One region of the Streptomyces sp. NPDC005485 genome, then DNA from elsewhere that is predicted to be linked to it. Evidence: riboswitches for the same ligand, from Rfam matches in the RefSeq annotation. Region 1 holds a riboswitch; each other region holds the start of a gene.
What was found. Region 1 has a riboswitch for cyclic di-AMP ahead of ABZS97_RS00580 (NlpC/P60 family protein). Riboswitches for the same ligand answer to the same signal wherever they lie in the genome.

Region 1 (5,257 bases):
CGTCGTTCCACAGGTACGGGTTCGCGTGGTGCGCGGTCACGAGCTTCGCCCCGGCCAGCGCCGAGATGGCGAGCGCACCGCCCGCCACCCACTGGTCCCCGGCCCCGGTGGCCACCTGCCGGATGTCGAAGCGGAGCAACGCCACCCCGTAGAGGACGATCCCGAGCCAGAACAGCGCCAGCGCGGCATGCGCGAGCCACTCCACGCCCACCAGCGCGGCCAGCACGGAGCCCAGCACGGCGAGCCCCTGGGTGGCCACACAGCCGAGGAACACCGCTCCGGGCATACGGCGCCCCCAGTGCCGTACGACCACGATCAGCAGCCCCGGCCAGAGCAGGGCCGCCAGCGCGAGCAGAGCCTCTGCGAGGCCCAGCCACCCGAGGGCGGACAGCCGGGTGCCGAGCACGGTGGTCGCGGCGATGGCGGTGAGTGCGCCCGGCGTGCACGCCTCCGCCACCCAGCGCGCCCGGTCCCGTACGAGCCGCACCCCGAAGTCCGCGCCGAGCGCGAGCCACGCGATGACCGCCAGGACCAGGGCGATACGGGACAGGGTCTCGTAGCCGGTCAGGGACAGCCCGACGGAGACGATGCCGGTGGCCATGACGGCGGCCCCGGCGGCGGGCGGACGCTCCGCCCACCACGCGCGGAGCTGGGAGATGCCTGACATGCGCCCGATGCTAGGGATCTTCGCGCGGCTTGCCGTGCTGCACGCGCGCGTGGAGGACGAAAAACGCATACGGCACGAAAAAGGGGGTCCACGCGCGCGTGGACCCCCTCCCTACGGTGCGTTCACGCCGGTCGCACCACGCTGTGGATGATCGAGGAGCCGGCGTAGTAGACGGACTCCTCGCGGACGTACGCGCCCGGCTTCGGGGCGTGGATCATCATCCCGTTGCCTATGTAGAGGCCGACGTGGCTGATGTCGTCGTAGAAGAAGATCAGGTCGCCGGGTTGCGCGTTGGAGAGGGAGACCGTCGTGCCCGCGTTGACCTGGTCGTAGGTGGTGCGCGGGAGGTCGACGCCGGCCGCCTTCCAGGCGGCCGCGGTGAGCCCGGAGCAGTCGTACGAGTCGGGGCCGGTGGCGCCCCACACATACGGCTTGCCGACCTGGGCGCGGGCGAAGGTGAGCGCCTTGGCGGCCTTCGTGGCGTACGAGGAGTCGCCCGTGGAGGTGCCGGTGCCCGTGCTTCCCGAACTCGAGGAGTCCGAGGTGCCGGAGCCGGACTGCTGCTGAGCGGCTGCCTCCGCCTCCTGGCGCTGCTTCGCCTCGGCGGCCTGCTGGGCCGCCAGCTCCGCCGCCTTGCGCCGGGCCTCTGCTTCCTTCTTCTTCTCGATCGCCGCGAGCCGCGCCTTCTCCTCGGCGGTCAGCTTCGAGAGCATCTCGCGCGCTTCGGAGAGCTTCTTCTGGACGTCGGCCTTCGACGACTTCAGCGACTTCTGCGACTCGGTCAGCGTCTCCAGGCTCTTGGAGGCCTCCTGGCGCTTCTTCGCCGTCTCGGACTGCTCGGTGACGTAGTCGTCGACGGCGGTCTTCTGACGGCTGGTCAGCCGGCTCATCAGCTGGGTCTGGTCGAAGTAGTCCTGCGGGTCGTCGGCCAGCAGCAGGGTCGCGGTGCCGGGGGCGGCGGCGCCGGTCCGGTACTGCGCGGCGGCGAAAGAACCCAGCTCCTCGCGCGCGGAGTTGAGCTTGTCGGTGCGCTGGGCGACGTCGTCGAGAAGGGTGTCGACCTGCTTGCGCTGCTTGGTGGTCTTCTCCTTGGCGGTGTTGTACTTCTCGGTCGCCGTCTCCGCCTGGTGGTAGAGGTCGTCGACCTTCTTCTGCACTTCTTCGAGGCTCGGCCTGGGCTCGGCCGAGGGCGCGGCGTTCGCCGTCTGGGAGAGCAGGGCCACGGAGGTGAGGGCCGCTGTTGCCAGGGCGGGAGTCCGCATGCCCGCTACGCGCGTTGCAGCAGGACGCGGCTTTTTGTGCGACGCCAAGGGAGGCGACTCCTTCCGTCATCCGCCTACCGGGTTAGCTGTCGGGTTCGGGCGGGTGCTCCGGAAGGTTTGCCCTACGGTCCTTGCCCCGAAAGGCGGTTGGACCGATTCACCCCAGGTTCGGTGGGTCCCCGGTTCCGGCTGCCGCGTGGGCACACCGAATTCGGCGGAGGCCGCACGGCCCGGCGACGTTCGCCGGAGAGGGTCGAGCGGTCTGCCCGGCACGCTAGCCAACTCGTGTGGTCCCTGTGAAGGTTGATGTTCGATATGCCCGATACATTTTCGTGACCTTGGCCTCAACCGCCGCTTCCGTGACCGTCCGTGGTGACTCGTGACCCCATGCAGTGGTCTTCAAGGGGCATTCCCGCCCGGCCGGTGGCTGACCGTAACCGTACGGTTCTTGATCGTCCTGGACGATTCCTGACGGCGAAGGAGTGCCGAGTGGCCGGTTCTGGAAGATCATCGGCTTCCGGAGCCCTCGCGGGACAGGGAAATCCCGGGGCGGCGGTCTGTTGTCAGTGCGGCGGCCTAGACTCGGAGAGCGATGAGCAGCCTCTTTGACGACAGCTTCCTGGCGGACCTCAAGCCCTCAGGGGCTCACGAGGAAGAGCCCCCGCCGCCGCCCGAGGACGGGGCGGCCGAGCCGCTTCCGGACGACCTGTTCGGCGGCCGTTTCGACGTGCCCCCGGACCGCGACGCCTACTACCGCGACGGAGCCCCGCGCCCCGCCGTGGAGGCGGCCGCGCTCCTGGACGGGCTGAACGAGAACCAGCGGGCGGCCGTGGTGCACTCCGGCGCCCCCCTGCTCATCGTGGCCGGCGCCGGCTCCGGCAAGACCCGGGTGCTCACGCACCGGATCGCCTATCTGCTGGCCGAGCGCCATGTGCACCCCGGGCAGATCCTCGCCATCACCTTCACCAACAAGGCCGCGGGCGAGATGAAGGAGCGCGTCGAGCAGCTGGTCGGCCCGCGCGCCAACGCGATGTGGGTCATGACCTTCCACAGCGCGTGCGTGCGCATCCTGCGCCGCGAGTCGAAGCGGCTCGGCTTCACGTCGTCGTTCTCGATCTACGACGCCGCCGACAGCAAGCGTCTGATGGCCCTGGTCTGCCGCGACCTGGACCTCGACCCGAAGCGCTTCCCGCCGAAGTCGTTCAGCGCCAAGATCTCCAACCTGAAGAACGAGCTGATCGACGAGGAGGACTTCGCCGCCCAGGCCTCCGACGGCTTCGAGAAGACCCTCGCCCAGGCGTACGTGCTCTACCAGTCGCGGCTGCGCGAGGCGAACGCGCTGGACTTCGACGACCTGATCATGACGACGGTCAACCTGCTCCGCGCCTTCCCGGACGTCGCCGAGCACTACCGCCGCCGCTTCCGCCACGTCATGGTCGACGAGTACCAGGACACCAACCACGCGCAGTACGCCCTCGTGCGCGAGCTGGTCGGCACCTCCGCGCACCCCGTCGACGTACCCCCGAGCGAGGACGACCTCGGCCCCGCCGAGCTGTGCGTCGTGGGCGACGCCGACCAGTCGATCTACGCCTTCCGCGGCGCGACCATCCGCAACATCCTCCAGTTCGAGGAGGACTACACGGACGCGACGACGATCCTGCTCGAACAGAACTACCGCTCCACGCAGACCATCCTGACCGCCGCCAACGCCGTCATCGAGCGCAACGAGTCGCGTCGCCCGAAGAACCTGTGGACGAACGCGGGCGCGGGCTCGAACATCACCGGCTACGTCGCCGACACCGAGCACGACGAGGCGCAGTTCGTCGCCGACGAGATAGACCGTCTGACGGACGCGGGCGAGGCGAAGGCCGGAGACGTCGCCGTCTTCTACCGTACGAACGCCCAGTCCCGTGTCTTCGAAGAGGTCTTCATCCGCGTCGGCCTGCCCTACAAGGTCGTCGGCGGTGTCCGCTTCTACGAGCGCAAGGAGGTCCGCGACGTCCTCGCGTACCTGCGCGTGCTGTCGAACCCGGAGGACTCGGTACCGCTGCGCCGGATCCTCAACGTTCCCAAGCGGGGCATCGGCGACCGCGCCGAGGCCATGATCGACGCGCTGTCGCAGCGCGAGAAGATCAGCTTCCCGCAGGCCCTGCGCCGCGTCGACGAGGCGTACGGCATGGCCGCCCGCTCCACGAACGCCGTCAAGCGTTTCAACACGCTGATGGAGGACCTCCACACGATCGCCGAGTCGGGCGCCGGACCGGCGACCGTCCTGGAGGCCGTACTCGAACGCACCGGCTACCTCGCCGAGTTGCAGGCCTCGACCGATCCGCAGGACGAGACGCGCATCGAGAACCTTCAGGAACTCGCCGCCGTGGCACTGGAGTTCGAGCAGGAGTCCGGTGAGGGCGAGGCCGCGGGCAGCCTCTCCGACTTCCTGGAGCGGGTCGCGCTCGTCGCCGACTCCGACCAGATCCCGGACGAGGAGGACGGCAACGGAGTCATCACCCTGATGACCCTGCACACCGCCAAGGGCCTTGAGTTCCCTGTGGTGTTCCTGACCGGCATGGAGGACGGCGTCTTCCCGCACATGCGCGCGCTCGGGCAGGTCAAGGAGCTGGAGGAGGAGCGGCGCCTGGCCTATGTGGGCATCACCCGCGCCCGCGAACGGCTCTACCTGACCCGCTCGGCGCTGCGCAGCGCCTGGGGCCAGCCCTCGTACAACCCGCCCTCCCGCTTCCTGGAGGAGATCCCGGCGGCACATCTGGAGTGGAAGCGCACGGGCGCCATGGCCCCGGTGTCCTCCGGTCCGGCCTCGGGCATCGCGGCCTCGCTGTCGTCGTCCCGCTCGCGCTCCGCCGCCTCGGGCGCGTCCGGCTTCGCCACCCGCAGGGCCACCGACAAGCCGGTGGTCTCCCTCGCGGTCGGGGACCGTGTCACGCATGACCAGTTCGGCCTCGGCACCGTCGTCGGCGTGAAGGGCACGGGCGCGAACGCGGAGGCGACGGTCGACTTCGGCGAGCCGAAGCCGAAGCGGTTGCTGCTGCGGTACGCCCCTGTGGAGAAGCTCTAGGTTTCAGCCCGTCCGGCGTTTGAGGACGAGGCCGTTCAGGCCGAAGGGGGGTCTGGGGGCGCAGCCCCCAGGTCTCCGTCCACTGCAGCGCCGGGTTCGCTTACGTTGGGTCCAAGCCATGGCTGCGAAGCCACGGCAGCGGGTCGATCGCCGAGCCGCCGGCCGGGCGGACCTCGAAGTGCAGGTGCGGGCCCGTGGAGTTGCCGGAGTTCCCGGAGTACGCGATCGGTTCACCGGCCTTCACGACCGTCCCGG
Region 2 (5,257 bases), on a different contig from region 1:
CCACGAGGTACTTGCGGTGGTCGCGCCCCAAGTCCCTTAAGTAGCCCGGAAGTTCCGGATCCTCCAGCCGCTCCACCACATGCGTGAGAGCCGCGAACAAGCGGTCCCGCTGCCGCTCCATGTCCTCGGGGAAGTCCAGTGGGAACAGCCCGCGCACGTCCGGGTTGTGCCGGAACAGGTGCGAGTAGAAGTACTTGACCGCGAACTCGGCCCGTCTCTCGACGACCGCGAAGCTGGATCTGAGTATCTCGGGGTCCACGGCGCGACAGTAGGGATCCTTCGCGCCACGGAGTCAACGAATAGGCGATTTGCGGACAGCCTGGGGTGAAGTGTGCGGGGAGCGGGGCCAGGCGGGACCGAGAGGAGCAGGGCGGAGACACTCCAGGGGCGGGGCAGGGTTCCGCGCGATGGCGGATACCGTCGGGGAGTGACCGACCAGCCCGCCCCCGCGAACACCCCTGCGAACACCCCCGTGAACGCCTCCGCGAACACCCCCGACGCTCCCGCGGACGCCTCCCCGAGCGACTCGAACAGCGCCTCCACGAGCCCCGCCCCGGAGCTCTTCACCTGGGAGTTCGCCACCGACCCCTACCCGGCGTACGCATGGCTGCGCGAGCACGCGCCCGTGCATCGGACCCGGCTGCCCAGCGGGGTCGAGGCCTGGCTGGTCACCCGGTACGCCGATGCCAGGCAGGCCCTCGCCGACGCTCGGCTCAGCAAGAACCCCGCACACCACGACGAGCCCGCGCACGCCAAGGGGAAGACCGGTATCCCCGGGGAGCGCAAGGCCGAGCTGATGACGCATCTGCTGAACATCGATCCGCCGGACCACACACGGCTGAGGCGGTTGGTCAGCAAGGCGTTCACGCCCCGCCGCGTCGCCGAGTTCGCGCCGCGCGTGCAGGAGCTGACCGACCATCTCATCGACCGGTTCGCGGAGAAGGGGTCCGCCGACCTCATCCACGACTTCGCGTTCCCGCTCCCGATCTACGCCATCTGCGACCTGCTCGGCGTTCCCCGCGAGGACCAGGACGACTTCCGGGACTGGGCGGGCATGATGATCCGGCACGGCGGCGGACCGCGGGGCGGGGTCGCCCGGTCCGTGAAGAAGATGCGCGGCTATCTCGCCGAGCTCATCCACCGAAAGCGCCAGGCCCTTCCCGAGCATCCCACCCCCGGCGAGGACCTGATCTCCGGCCTCATCCGCGCCTCCGACCACGGTGAGCACCTCACCGAGAACGAGGCGGCCGCGATGGCCTTCATCCTTCTGTTCGCCGGGTTCGAGACCACCGTCAACCTCATCGGCAACGGCATGTACGCCCTGCTCACCCACCCCGAGCAGCGGGCCGCCCTGCAGCAGTCCGTCGCCGCCGGTGAGACCGGGCTGCTGGAGACCGGGGTCGAGGAACTCCTCCGCTACGACGGCCCTGTCGAACTCGCGACCTGGCGGTTCGCCACGGAGCCCGTCGTCCTCGGCGGGCAGCACATCGCGCCGGGCGACCCCGTCCTCGTCGTCCTCGCGGCTGCCGACCGCGATCCCGAGCGGTTCGACCGGCCGGACACCCTCGACCTCACCCGCCGCGACAACCAGCACCTCGGATACGGGCACGGCATCCACTACTGCCTCGGCGCTCCGCTCGCCCGCCTGGAAGGCCAGACCGCTCTCGCGACGCTTCTCACCCGCCTTCCCGACCTGCAACTCGCGGGGGATTCGGCCGATTTGCGCTGGCGCGGCGGACTCATCATGCGTGGACTGCGCACGCTCCCCGTGGAGTTCACCCCGGGCCGGTAGTGCCCCCTGGCGCGCGCATATGTGCACTCCAGGGGCAGGTAAACCTGACACTCCCTCAACTCTGTGATCTTCACGTGATCTACGCTGCATCGACTTGTGACAAGCGTTCGAGTGCGGATACGTTCACTCGTCAACGCGGCCCACCAGCCGCGGTAGTTATCTGCTGTCACGCGAAAGGCTTCCGCATGCTCTCCGGGAACGGCCGTCACCGTCGACCCCGTCAGGCTCCGGCTCTCATCGTCGCGGCAGGAGTGACCGGATCGGCGATCGCCATCCCGTTGCTCGGTGCCACCGGTGCGCACGCGGCCGACGGGACCACATGGGATCGGGTCGCAGAATGCGAGAGCGGCGGGTCCTGGAGCGCCAACGACGGCAACGGGTACTACGGCGGACTACAGCTGACCCAGGAGAACTGGCAGAAGTACGGCGGCCTCACCTACGCGCCGACCGCCGACCAGGCCAGCCGTTCGCAGCAGATAGCCGTGGCCGAGAAGGTCCTCGACGACCAGGGGCTCGTCGCCTGGCCCACCTGTGGCCCGCTCTCCGGGCTCAGCAAGAACTCGGGCTCGATCGACGTCGACACGGGCGTGGCCGGGGACTCGTCCGACTCCTCCGGTTCGTCCAGCTCGTCGAGTTCCTCAGGTTCGTCTGATTCCTCGGATACTTCGGATTCGTCTGGTTCATCCGATTCCGGCACCGACTCCTCGGGCCTCTCCGACTCCTCGTCCGACACGTCGTCCGACGCCTCCTCGGGCGAGACCCGGAACTCGACCAAGGCCGACACGTCCGACGGCGACTCCGGCGACTCACAGGATTCCGACAGTGCGACCACAGGGTCGACAAAGAGCGACGAGTCGGACAAGTCCGGCCAGAACGGCGACTCTTCGGACGGCTCCTCCGGGACCGCGACCTCCGAATCCGGCTCCGGGCGCCACCGCGGCGACAGCGCCGGCGAAGAGGCCGAGGGGAGCACCGGCGAGGGTGCGGCCGACGGCGCCTCCGACAGCCGCGGTGACGACACCTCCGGCCGTCACGCCTCACGCGGCTCCGGCGCCGCACGCGGCGCGACGGACGGCTCGTACGTCGTCCGCAGCGGGGACAGTCTCTGGTCCATCGCCGACTCCCTTGACCTGAAGGGCGGATGGTCCGGTTTGTACTCCGCGAACGAGCAGGCGCTCGGCGCCGACCCGGACCTCATCCTCCCCGGTCAGAAGCTTGAGCTGGACAGTGTCGAAGCCGCCCGGTAGGTAGCCGACCAACTGGCCGTCATCTGGCGAATCGGGCTAAATCCAGCGGTAGTTCAGGTCATGGTTCGAGATGGAATGTCCGGTTTGGTGAGAGTGAGACATGAGTCTCAGTAGCCCTGATCGTCTTTGAAATTCCGGCGATCGCATGTCTACGGTCGTGACCGCTCGCCACAGCGGGCACCGACGGTCGCAACGCCGAATCCTGCCAACGGCCGTACGGGAACAGTCGTCGCGTCAAGCGCCGTAGGCAGGAGCGGGGGACCCAGGTAAGTGCCGGACCCGGTGATCGTTGCCGGACCGGCTTGGGGTGAAGCCGCGCACCAGTGGTGCGCGGCCGGGCAACTCAACCGGCCCGAACCCGACAGCTCACCTCGCAGGCGTCGGTGAGGGGATCTCTCATGCTGTTTTCCAGCAAGGGCAAGCACCGCCGCCCGTCCAAGGCCACCCGTGTCGCCACGCTCGCCGGTGTCACCGGCGTCGCCATCGCCGCTCCGCTGATGGCCTCCGGCACCGCCTCCGCCGCCACCGCCTCCGAGTGGGACGCCGTCGCCTCGTGCGAGTCCGGCGGCAACTGGTCGATCAACACCGGCAACGGTTACTACGGCGGCCTCCAGTTCTCCTCGTCCACGTGGGCCGCGTACGGCGGCACCGCGTACGCCTCCTCCGCCGACCAGGCCTCCAAGTCCGAGCAGATAGCGGTCGCCGAGAAGGTTCTCGCCTCGCAGGGCAAGGGCGCCTGGCCGAGCTGTGGCGTGGGCCTGTCGGGTGCGTCGACCGGCGGCGGTTCCACCTCGTCGGACACGGGCTCCGGCTCCAGCTCGCAGAGCACCACCCAGCCGCAGCAGCAGAGCACCACGACGAGCGAGCAGCACGCCTCCCGCTCGCAGGAGCGCCCCGCCGCCAAGAAGACCGTCCAGACCCCGACCGGCAAGAAGGTCAAGAAGGGTGACGGCGAGTACAAGGTGAAGAAGGGCGACAGCCTCAGCTCGATCGCCGAGAAGAAGCACGTCAAGGGTGGCTGGCAGAAGCTGTTCAAGCTGAACCAGGACATCATCGACGACGCCGACTTCATCTACCCCGGTCAGCAGCTTCACCTCAGCTGAACCACAGCCTCCTCCCATGCGTGGCCTTCATAGTGGAGGCCACGTGAGGGGCACCCCCCGTCCCCACGGGCTCCCCGCTCCGGTGCGTGTTCCCCCGTACGCACTGGAGCGGGGTTTTTTTCTTGGCCCGCTTCGCGGCTCTCCTCGCCCTCTTCATTCCTTTTTTGTTCCGTTCTGGAACAATGTTTACCCTGAGTTCTGCTCAAGGAGTGGTCGACCGGCTGGCCGATCGCCCTGGGCCGGTTAGGCTCATCTCGCGGGACTGCCGAAGTCCTGTGTACCCGCGTCACATCCCAGAAGGAGATGCTCGTGCCGTCCATCGACGTCGTCGTAGCCCGGGAAATCCTCGACTCGCGAGGCAACCCCACCGTCGAGGTCGAGGTCGGCCTCGACGACGGCAGCACCGGCCGTGCGGCCGTCCCGTCCGGCGCCTCCACGGGTGCCTTCGAGGCCATCGAGCTCCGCGACGGTGACCCGAACCGCTACCAGGGCAAGGGTGTCGAGAAGGCCGTCCTCGCGGTCATCGAGCAGATCGGCCCGGAGCTCGTCGGCTACGACGCCACCGAGCAGCGCCTGATCGACCAGGCGATGTTCGACCTGGACGCCACCGACAACAAGGGCTCGCTCGGCGCCAACGCCATCCTCGGCGTCTCCCTCGCCGTCGCCCACGCCGCCTCCGAGGCCAGCGACCTCCCCCTCTTCCGCTACCTGGGCGGCCCGAACGCGCACCTGCTGCCCGTTCCGATGATGAACATCCTGAACGGCGGCTCGCACGCCGACTCGAACGTGGACATCCAGGAGTTCATGATCGCCCCGATCGGCGCGGAGTCCTTCTCCGAGGCCCTGCGCTGGGGCGCCGAGGTCTACCACACCCTCAAGAAGGTCCTGAAGACCAAGGGTCTGTCGACCGGACTGGGCGACGAGGGCGGCTTCGCCCCGAACCTGGAGTCCAACCGCGCCGCGCTCGACCTCATCGTCGAGGCCATCAAGCAGGCCGGTTACGTCCCGGGCGAGCAGATCGCGCTCGCGCTCGACGTCGCCGCGTCCGAGTTCTACAAGGACGGCAAGTACGAGTTCGAGGGCAAGTCCCGCTCGGCCGCCGAGATGACCGAGTA
Region 3 (5,257 bases), on a different contig from region 1:
TCATCCTGGCCCTGGTCCGCGAACAGACCGGCACCGAGGGCTTCCTGGTGGGCCTCGGCCTCGCCGTACTGCCCGTCCCGCTGCTCGTCGCCGCATTCCGCTGGCTGGACCGCGTGGAGCCGGGCCCCTGGCGCAACCTGCTCTTCTCCTTCGCCTGGGGAGCGTGTGCGGCGGCGCTGATAGCGATCGTGGCGAACAGTTTCGCGACGAGATGGATAGCGACGGCGACCGCCGACCCGACGAGCGCGGACACGCTGGGCGCGACGGTGATAGCGCCGATAGTCGAGGAGTCCGCGAAGGCGGCGGCGGTGCTGCTGATCTTCCTCTTCCGCAGACGGGACTTCACGGGGATCGTCGACGGGGTGGTCATAGCCGGCGTCACGGCGACCGGCTTCGCGTTCACCGAGAACATCCTCTACCTCGGCACCGCCTTCGGCACCGACCAGCTCAGCGGCGAGCGCGGCCTCGCCTCGGTTACGGCCGCGACCTTCTTCGTACGCGTGGTCATGTCGCCCTTCGCGCACCCCCTGTTCACCGTGCTGACCGGCATCGGCTTCGGCGTCGCGGCCCTGTCGGCGGACCGCCAGCACGTGCGCCGCATCCTGCTCCCCCTCTCCGGACTGCTGCTCGCCATGGGCATGCACGCGGTCTGGAACGGCTCGTCGACGTTCGGGGAGTACGGCTTCTTCGCGGTCTACGCCGCTTTCATGGTGCCCGCGTTCGGACTGCTCACCTGGCTGGTCATCTGGACCCGGCAGCGCGAGCTGCGGACGGTGCGCTCGGAGCTTCCGGCGTACGCCGCCGCCGGGTGGCTGACCGCGCCGGAGCCGTTCGTCCTCGGCTCGATGCGGGCGCGACGGCTGGCCCGCGACTACGCCACGCACCACTTCGGCAAGGCCGCGGCGCGCTCGGTCGCGGAGTACGAGGCGTACGCGACCTCGCTGGCGTTCCTACGGCACCGGGGGCGCCGCGGCCGGGCGGGCGCCGACTTCGTCGTACGGGAACGGGAGCTGCTCGACGAGCTGTGGCGACGCCGGGAGGTGGCCCGCCCCTCCCTGGCGTACGCGGCGGTGGCGGCAGCACCTGCCGCACCACCGCGCCGGCCGTGGCCCCAGCCCTGGCCGCTCCACGGGCAGCCGGCGCCGTACCCCACGTACACCCCTCACACGCACAACACCACCGCCCCGTACAACCCGTACGCCCAGCACACCCCCTACCCGTACAACCCGTACGCCCCGCACACCCCCCACCCGTACAACCCGTACCGCCACTAGCCCACTGCTGAACTACGCGGAGGCCTCCGAAAGCCGCCCCAGCTCGCCCTCCGTGAGGACGAGTTCCGCCACGCCCAGCAGTGCGGGCAGCTGTTCGACGGTCCGGGCCGAGGAGATGGGCGCGACGACGGTCGGCTGGGCGGCGAGCCAGGCGAGGGCGACCGTGGCGACCGGGACACCGTGCGCTTCGGCGACCGCGTCCAGGGCCGCGAGCACCCGCAGGCCCCGCTCCGACCGGAGGTGCTTGCCCGCGCCCGCGGCACGCGGGGAGTCGACGGTGGCCCCAGGGCGGTACTTGCCGGTCAGGAACCCGGAGGCGAGGGCGTAGTACGGGACGGCCGCCAGACCGCCCTGCGAGGCGATGTCCAGCAGCTCGCCCTCGTAGGTGCCGCGCGAGACGAGGTTGTAGTGGGGCTGGAGCGCCACGTACCGGGCGAGGCCCTCGCGGTCGGAGAACTCCAGGGAGGCGCGGAGCCGTTCGGGCGAGATGTTGGAGGCGGCGATGGCCCGCACCTTGCCCGCCTTCACCAGCTCGTCGAGCGCGCCGACGATCTCCTCGACGGGCACTTCGGGCTTGTCGAAGTGGGTGAAGTAGAGGTCGATGCAGTCGGTGCCCAGGCGGCGCAGGGAGGCGTCGGCGGCGGCCTTGATGTTGTCGCCGGACAGGCCCGGGTACTCGGGGTGCTGGCTGACCTTGGTGGCGATGACGACGTCGGAACGGTTGCCGCGCGCCTTCAGCCAGTTGCCGATGACGGTCTCGGACTCACCGCCCGAGTTGCCGTCGGCCCACGCCGAGTAGGAGTCGGCGGTGTCGATGAAGTTGCCGCCCGCGGCCGTGTACGCATCGAGGACGGCGAAGGACTGCGCCTCGTCGGCGGTCCAGCCGAAGACATTGCCGCCGAGGGCGAGCGGGAAGACCTGGAGGTCGGAGGAACCAAGCGTGCGAAGAGAAGTCATGCCCCTCTTCAACACCCGTACCGGAAGCCAATATTCCAGACTTCCGGCACGGACTACGGACTACGGACACGAACCACCCACTACTGACAGCCGACAGCCGACGGCCGACAGCCAGCAGTCGTCAGGGCGTGAGCCCCTTGTCCCGCAGCCAGGTCATCGGGTCGATCCCCGTGGCCTGTCCGCCCGGGTGGACCTCCAGGTGGACGTGCGGCCCGGTGACGTTGCCGGTGGCGCCCACGCGGCCGATGACGTCACCGGTGGCGACCTTCTGCCCAACGCTGACGCTGATCGAGGACTGGTGGCAGAACCACAGCTCGGTGCCGTCGTCGAGGGTGAGGATCGTGCGGTAGCCGTACGCGCCGGCCCAGCCCGCCTCGGTGATCGTGCCGGAGTGGATGGCCTTGATGAGCGTGCCCGTGGGCGCCGCGAAGTCGAGGCCCGTGTGGTAACCGGAGGACCACATGGAACCGGCCTGGCCGAAGGTTCCCGTGATGGTGTACGAGGAGGTGGGCAGCGCATAGCTCTTGGCGAGCTTGGCGAGGCGCTCCGCCTCGACCTTCGCCTTGGCCGCCAGCTCCGCCTTCTTCTTCGCGGCGGCGGCCTTGGCCTCGGCCTGGTCCTGCTCCTGGGCGGCGAGCGTGACGGCCTTCTTGGCGGCGGCGGCCTCGGCGGCCTCCTGGGCGGCGCTGTCGACCTGGTCCTGCTGCGACTCGGCCTGCTGCATGATGCGGGAGCGCAGGGCCTCGCCCGCGTCGGTGGTGCCCTGCGCGGCGTCGGTGGTGGTCAGGCCGGCGCTGGTGAGCGGGGTGGCGGAGCCCTTGGCCGGGGTGTCGGAGCCGTCCGAGATCAGGGCCTTGGCCGACTCGGCGACGGACGACAGGTCGGGCATCGATATGGACACCGGGGGCTTGCCGGTCTGCGCGCTGGCCATACCGCCCGCGCCGACGGCGGCGATGACGCCGACACCCAGAACGGTGGAGCTGCGCGCGAGTCCGCCGCCGCGCTGCTTGCCGACGCGGTGCCGGCCGCGCACGGGACGAGTGGACTCCGCGGTGGGGTTCCACTCCTCCCAGGGGCCCTCGTCGCCACTGGGGCCGTAGCCGAAGGTGTCGCTGTACTTCTCATTCGGCGCGAACGAGGTTGCCTGGGCAGGCCGGTTGGACGCCACGTGGGCGCGCTCCTTTCCTTCCTTCTCGCCTACCGGGTTAGCTGACGGGTTCGGAGCAGGAAGGTCTCCTACGCGCGTATACCGACCGTGCTTCCACGGTGGAATACGAGCGATTCACCCCAAGTTGGTGGTTCCCCGGTTCCCTTGCGGGATTCGGCGCGTGCGCACGGAGCCATCTCTTGTGACGGCTGGGACGACCGCGCTGCGTTATCGAACGTTAATAGACGCGGACCCCGGATTCCAAGCGCTTCGGACTGATCATTAGCGCTTCTGGCCAGGACTTACAGGACACCACCGGCCGATATCGGGCGAGTTGACTGCGCTCGCTTAACACCGGTTCAGTTGACGGTGTGTCAGTTGTTATGCGGAGGGGCGTCATGCGATCACCCCTCGTGACAACGATCAAGAAACCGTGTCCCGCGCCTCCGGCCGCCGCACGGCGAGCAGCGCCATGTCGTCCGTGGTCCCGCCTCCGGTGTGCCGCCGCGCTTCCTCGGCGAGCGTGTTCACCAGTTCCTCGGGCCCGGCGAACACCCGCCCTGCGAGCCGCGCCGCCGGATCGAAGAAGTCCCCGCGTGCGTCCCGGGCCTCGGACAGCCCGTCGGTGTGGAAGAGAAGCGTGGCCCCGCCGGGGAAGTACGTCTCCTCGGCACGGTCGGGCCAGCTGCCCAACTCGCCCATCCCTAGCGGCAGTGCGGGCTCCCGGGCGGCGAGCACGCGCAGGCCGCCGTCCCCGTGCAGGAGCAGCGGCGCGGGATGGCCACGGTTGACGATCCGCACGACGAACCGGCCATGGCCGTCACCCTCCGAACTCCCCACTCCACCCCCATCACCGTCACCGCCACCGTCACCGTCACCGTCACCGTCGTGCGGGATCTCGGCGAGTACGGCGGTGGTGAACCCTTCGAAGGCGTCCGGGCCTTGACGCCGGGCGGCCTCGCGCACAAGGGCCCGTTCCAGGCGCTGGGCGACCGCCTCCAGCGTCGACTCCTGCTCGGCGGCCTCCCGGAACGCCCCGATGAGTACGGCGACGGCGGCCACCGCCCCCATCCCCTTCCCTCGTACGTCGCCCACGACCAGCCGTACGCCGTGCGGGGAGTCCTGCACCGCGTACAGGTCGCCGCCGATGAACGCGTCCGCCTGCGCGGCGTCGTAGCGCGCCGCGACCTCCAGCCCGTCGATCCACTCGTCGGGCTCCGGCAGGACGGCGCGCTGTGCGGCCTCGGCGATCTCCCGGGCCGAGGCGAGCCGGGCGTCGCTGCGGCGGACGAGGACGTTGATGAGGACGGCCAGGAAGCCGACCGTGGCGATGGTGACGATCTCGGTGACCGCGTCGACGTTTCCGAGGACGCCTATTTCGGCGTGGATCGCCACGACGGCGACGAGTGTGACGACTCCGGTGAGCGCCGTGCCGCGCAGCGAGTAGAGGGGCGCGGCGATCAGCGGGGCGGCGGTGAAGAAGGGGCCGCCGGTGTACTCGGTCGGCGTGAGGTACTCGTAGAACGTTCCGACGGCGATGAGCAGCACCGGAAGCGTCCGGGCGAAGGTCCGCGCGTACGAGACCGGACGCGCGTGCGCCCCGGTCCGGCCGGACGTCCGCCGACCGTGCAGCCCTTCCGGCCGACGCGCACCTCCTCGCTGCCCCACGCGTCCAGATTTCCCGGACCGGCGTCGACGGGCGACCGGTGTGGCCCGACCGGGCGAAGCCCCGGCCTCTCCTCGCCGGCCCCCGCGGCCCCTCATCGACCCCGGAAAACACCCAAGGCCCGGAACCATTGGTTCCGGGCCTTGGGCCTTCAGTAGCGGGGACAGGATTTGAACCTGCGACCTCTGGGTTATGAGCCCAGCGAGCTACCGA

Region 2: linked by a shared signal. The riboswitch ahead of ABZS97_RS32705 (transglycosylase family protein) and the one ahead of ABZS97_RS00580 (NlpC/P60 family protein) in region 1 are both predicted to bind cyclic di-AMP.
Region 3: linked by a shared signal. The riboswitch ahead of ABZS97_RS32530 (M23 family metallopeptidase) and the one ahead of ABZS97_RS00580 (NlpC/P60 family protein) in region 1 are both predicted to bind cyclic di-AMP.

What each region holds. Positions count from the first base shown of each region.
Region 1 covers NZ_JBEXDZ010000001.1:117,848-123,104, forward strand. The annotation lists gene ABZS97_RS00575 (tellurite resistance/C4-dicarboxylate transporter family protein) at 1-667, opposite strand, end outside; gene ABZS97_RS00580 (NlpC/P60 family protein) at 790-1,977, opposite strand; cyclic di-AMP (ydaO/yuaA leader) riboswitch at 1,985-2,156, opposite strand; gene pcrA (DNA helicase PcrA) at 2,522-5,002, shown strand; gene ABZS97_RS00590 (M23 family metallopeptidase) at 5,103-5,257, opposite strand, start outside.
Region 2 covers NZ_JBEXDZ010000129.1:6,935-12,191, reverse strand. The annotation lists gene ABZS97_RS32720 (globin domain-containing protein) at 1-259, opposite strand, end outside; gene ABZS97_RS32715 (cytochrome P450) at 473-1,792, shown strand; gene ABZS97_RS32710 (transglycosylase family protein) at 1,978-3,039, shown strand; cyclic di-AMP (ydaO/yuaA leader) riboswitch at 3,269-3,434, shown strand; gene ABZS97_RS32705 (transglycosylase family protein) at 3,438-4,142, shown strand; gene eno (phosphopyruvate hydratase) at 4,452-5,257, shown strand, end outside.
Region 3 covers NZ_JBEXDZ010000127.1:15,137-20,393, reverse strand. The annotation lists gene ABZS97_RS32540 (PrsW family intramembrane metalloprotease) at 1-1,274, shown strand, start outside; gene ABZS97_RS32535 (aldo/keto reductase) at 1,287-2,231, opposite strand; gene ABZS97_RS32530 (M23 family metallopeptidase) at 2,353-3,399, opposite strand; cyclic di-AMP (ydaO/yuaA leader) riboswitch at 3,411-3,568, opposite strand; gene ABZS97_RS32525 (PP2C family protein-serine/threonine phosphatase) at 3,802-4,926, opposite strand; tRNA gene ABZS97_RS32520 (tRNA-Met) at 5,200-5,257, opposite strand, start outside.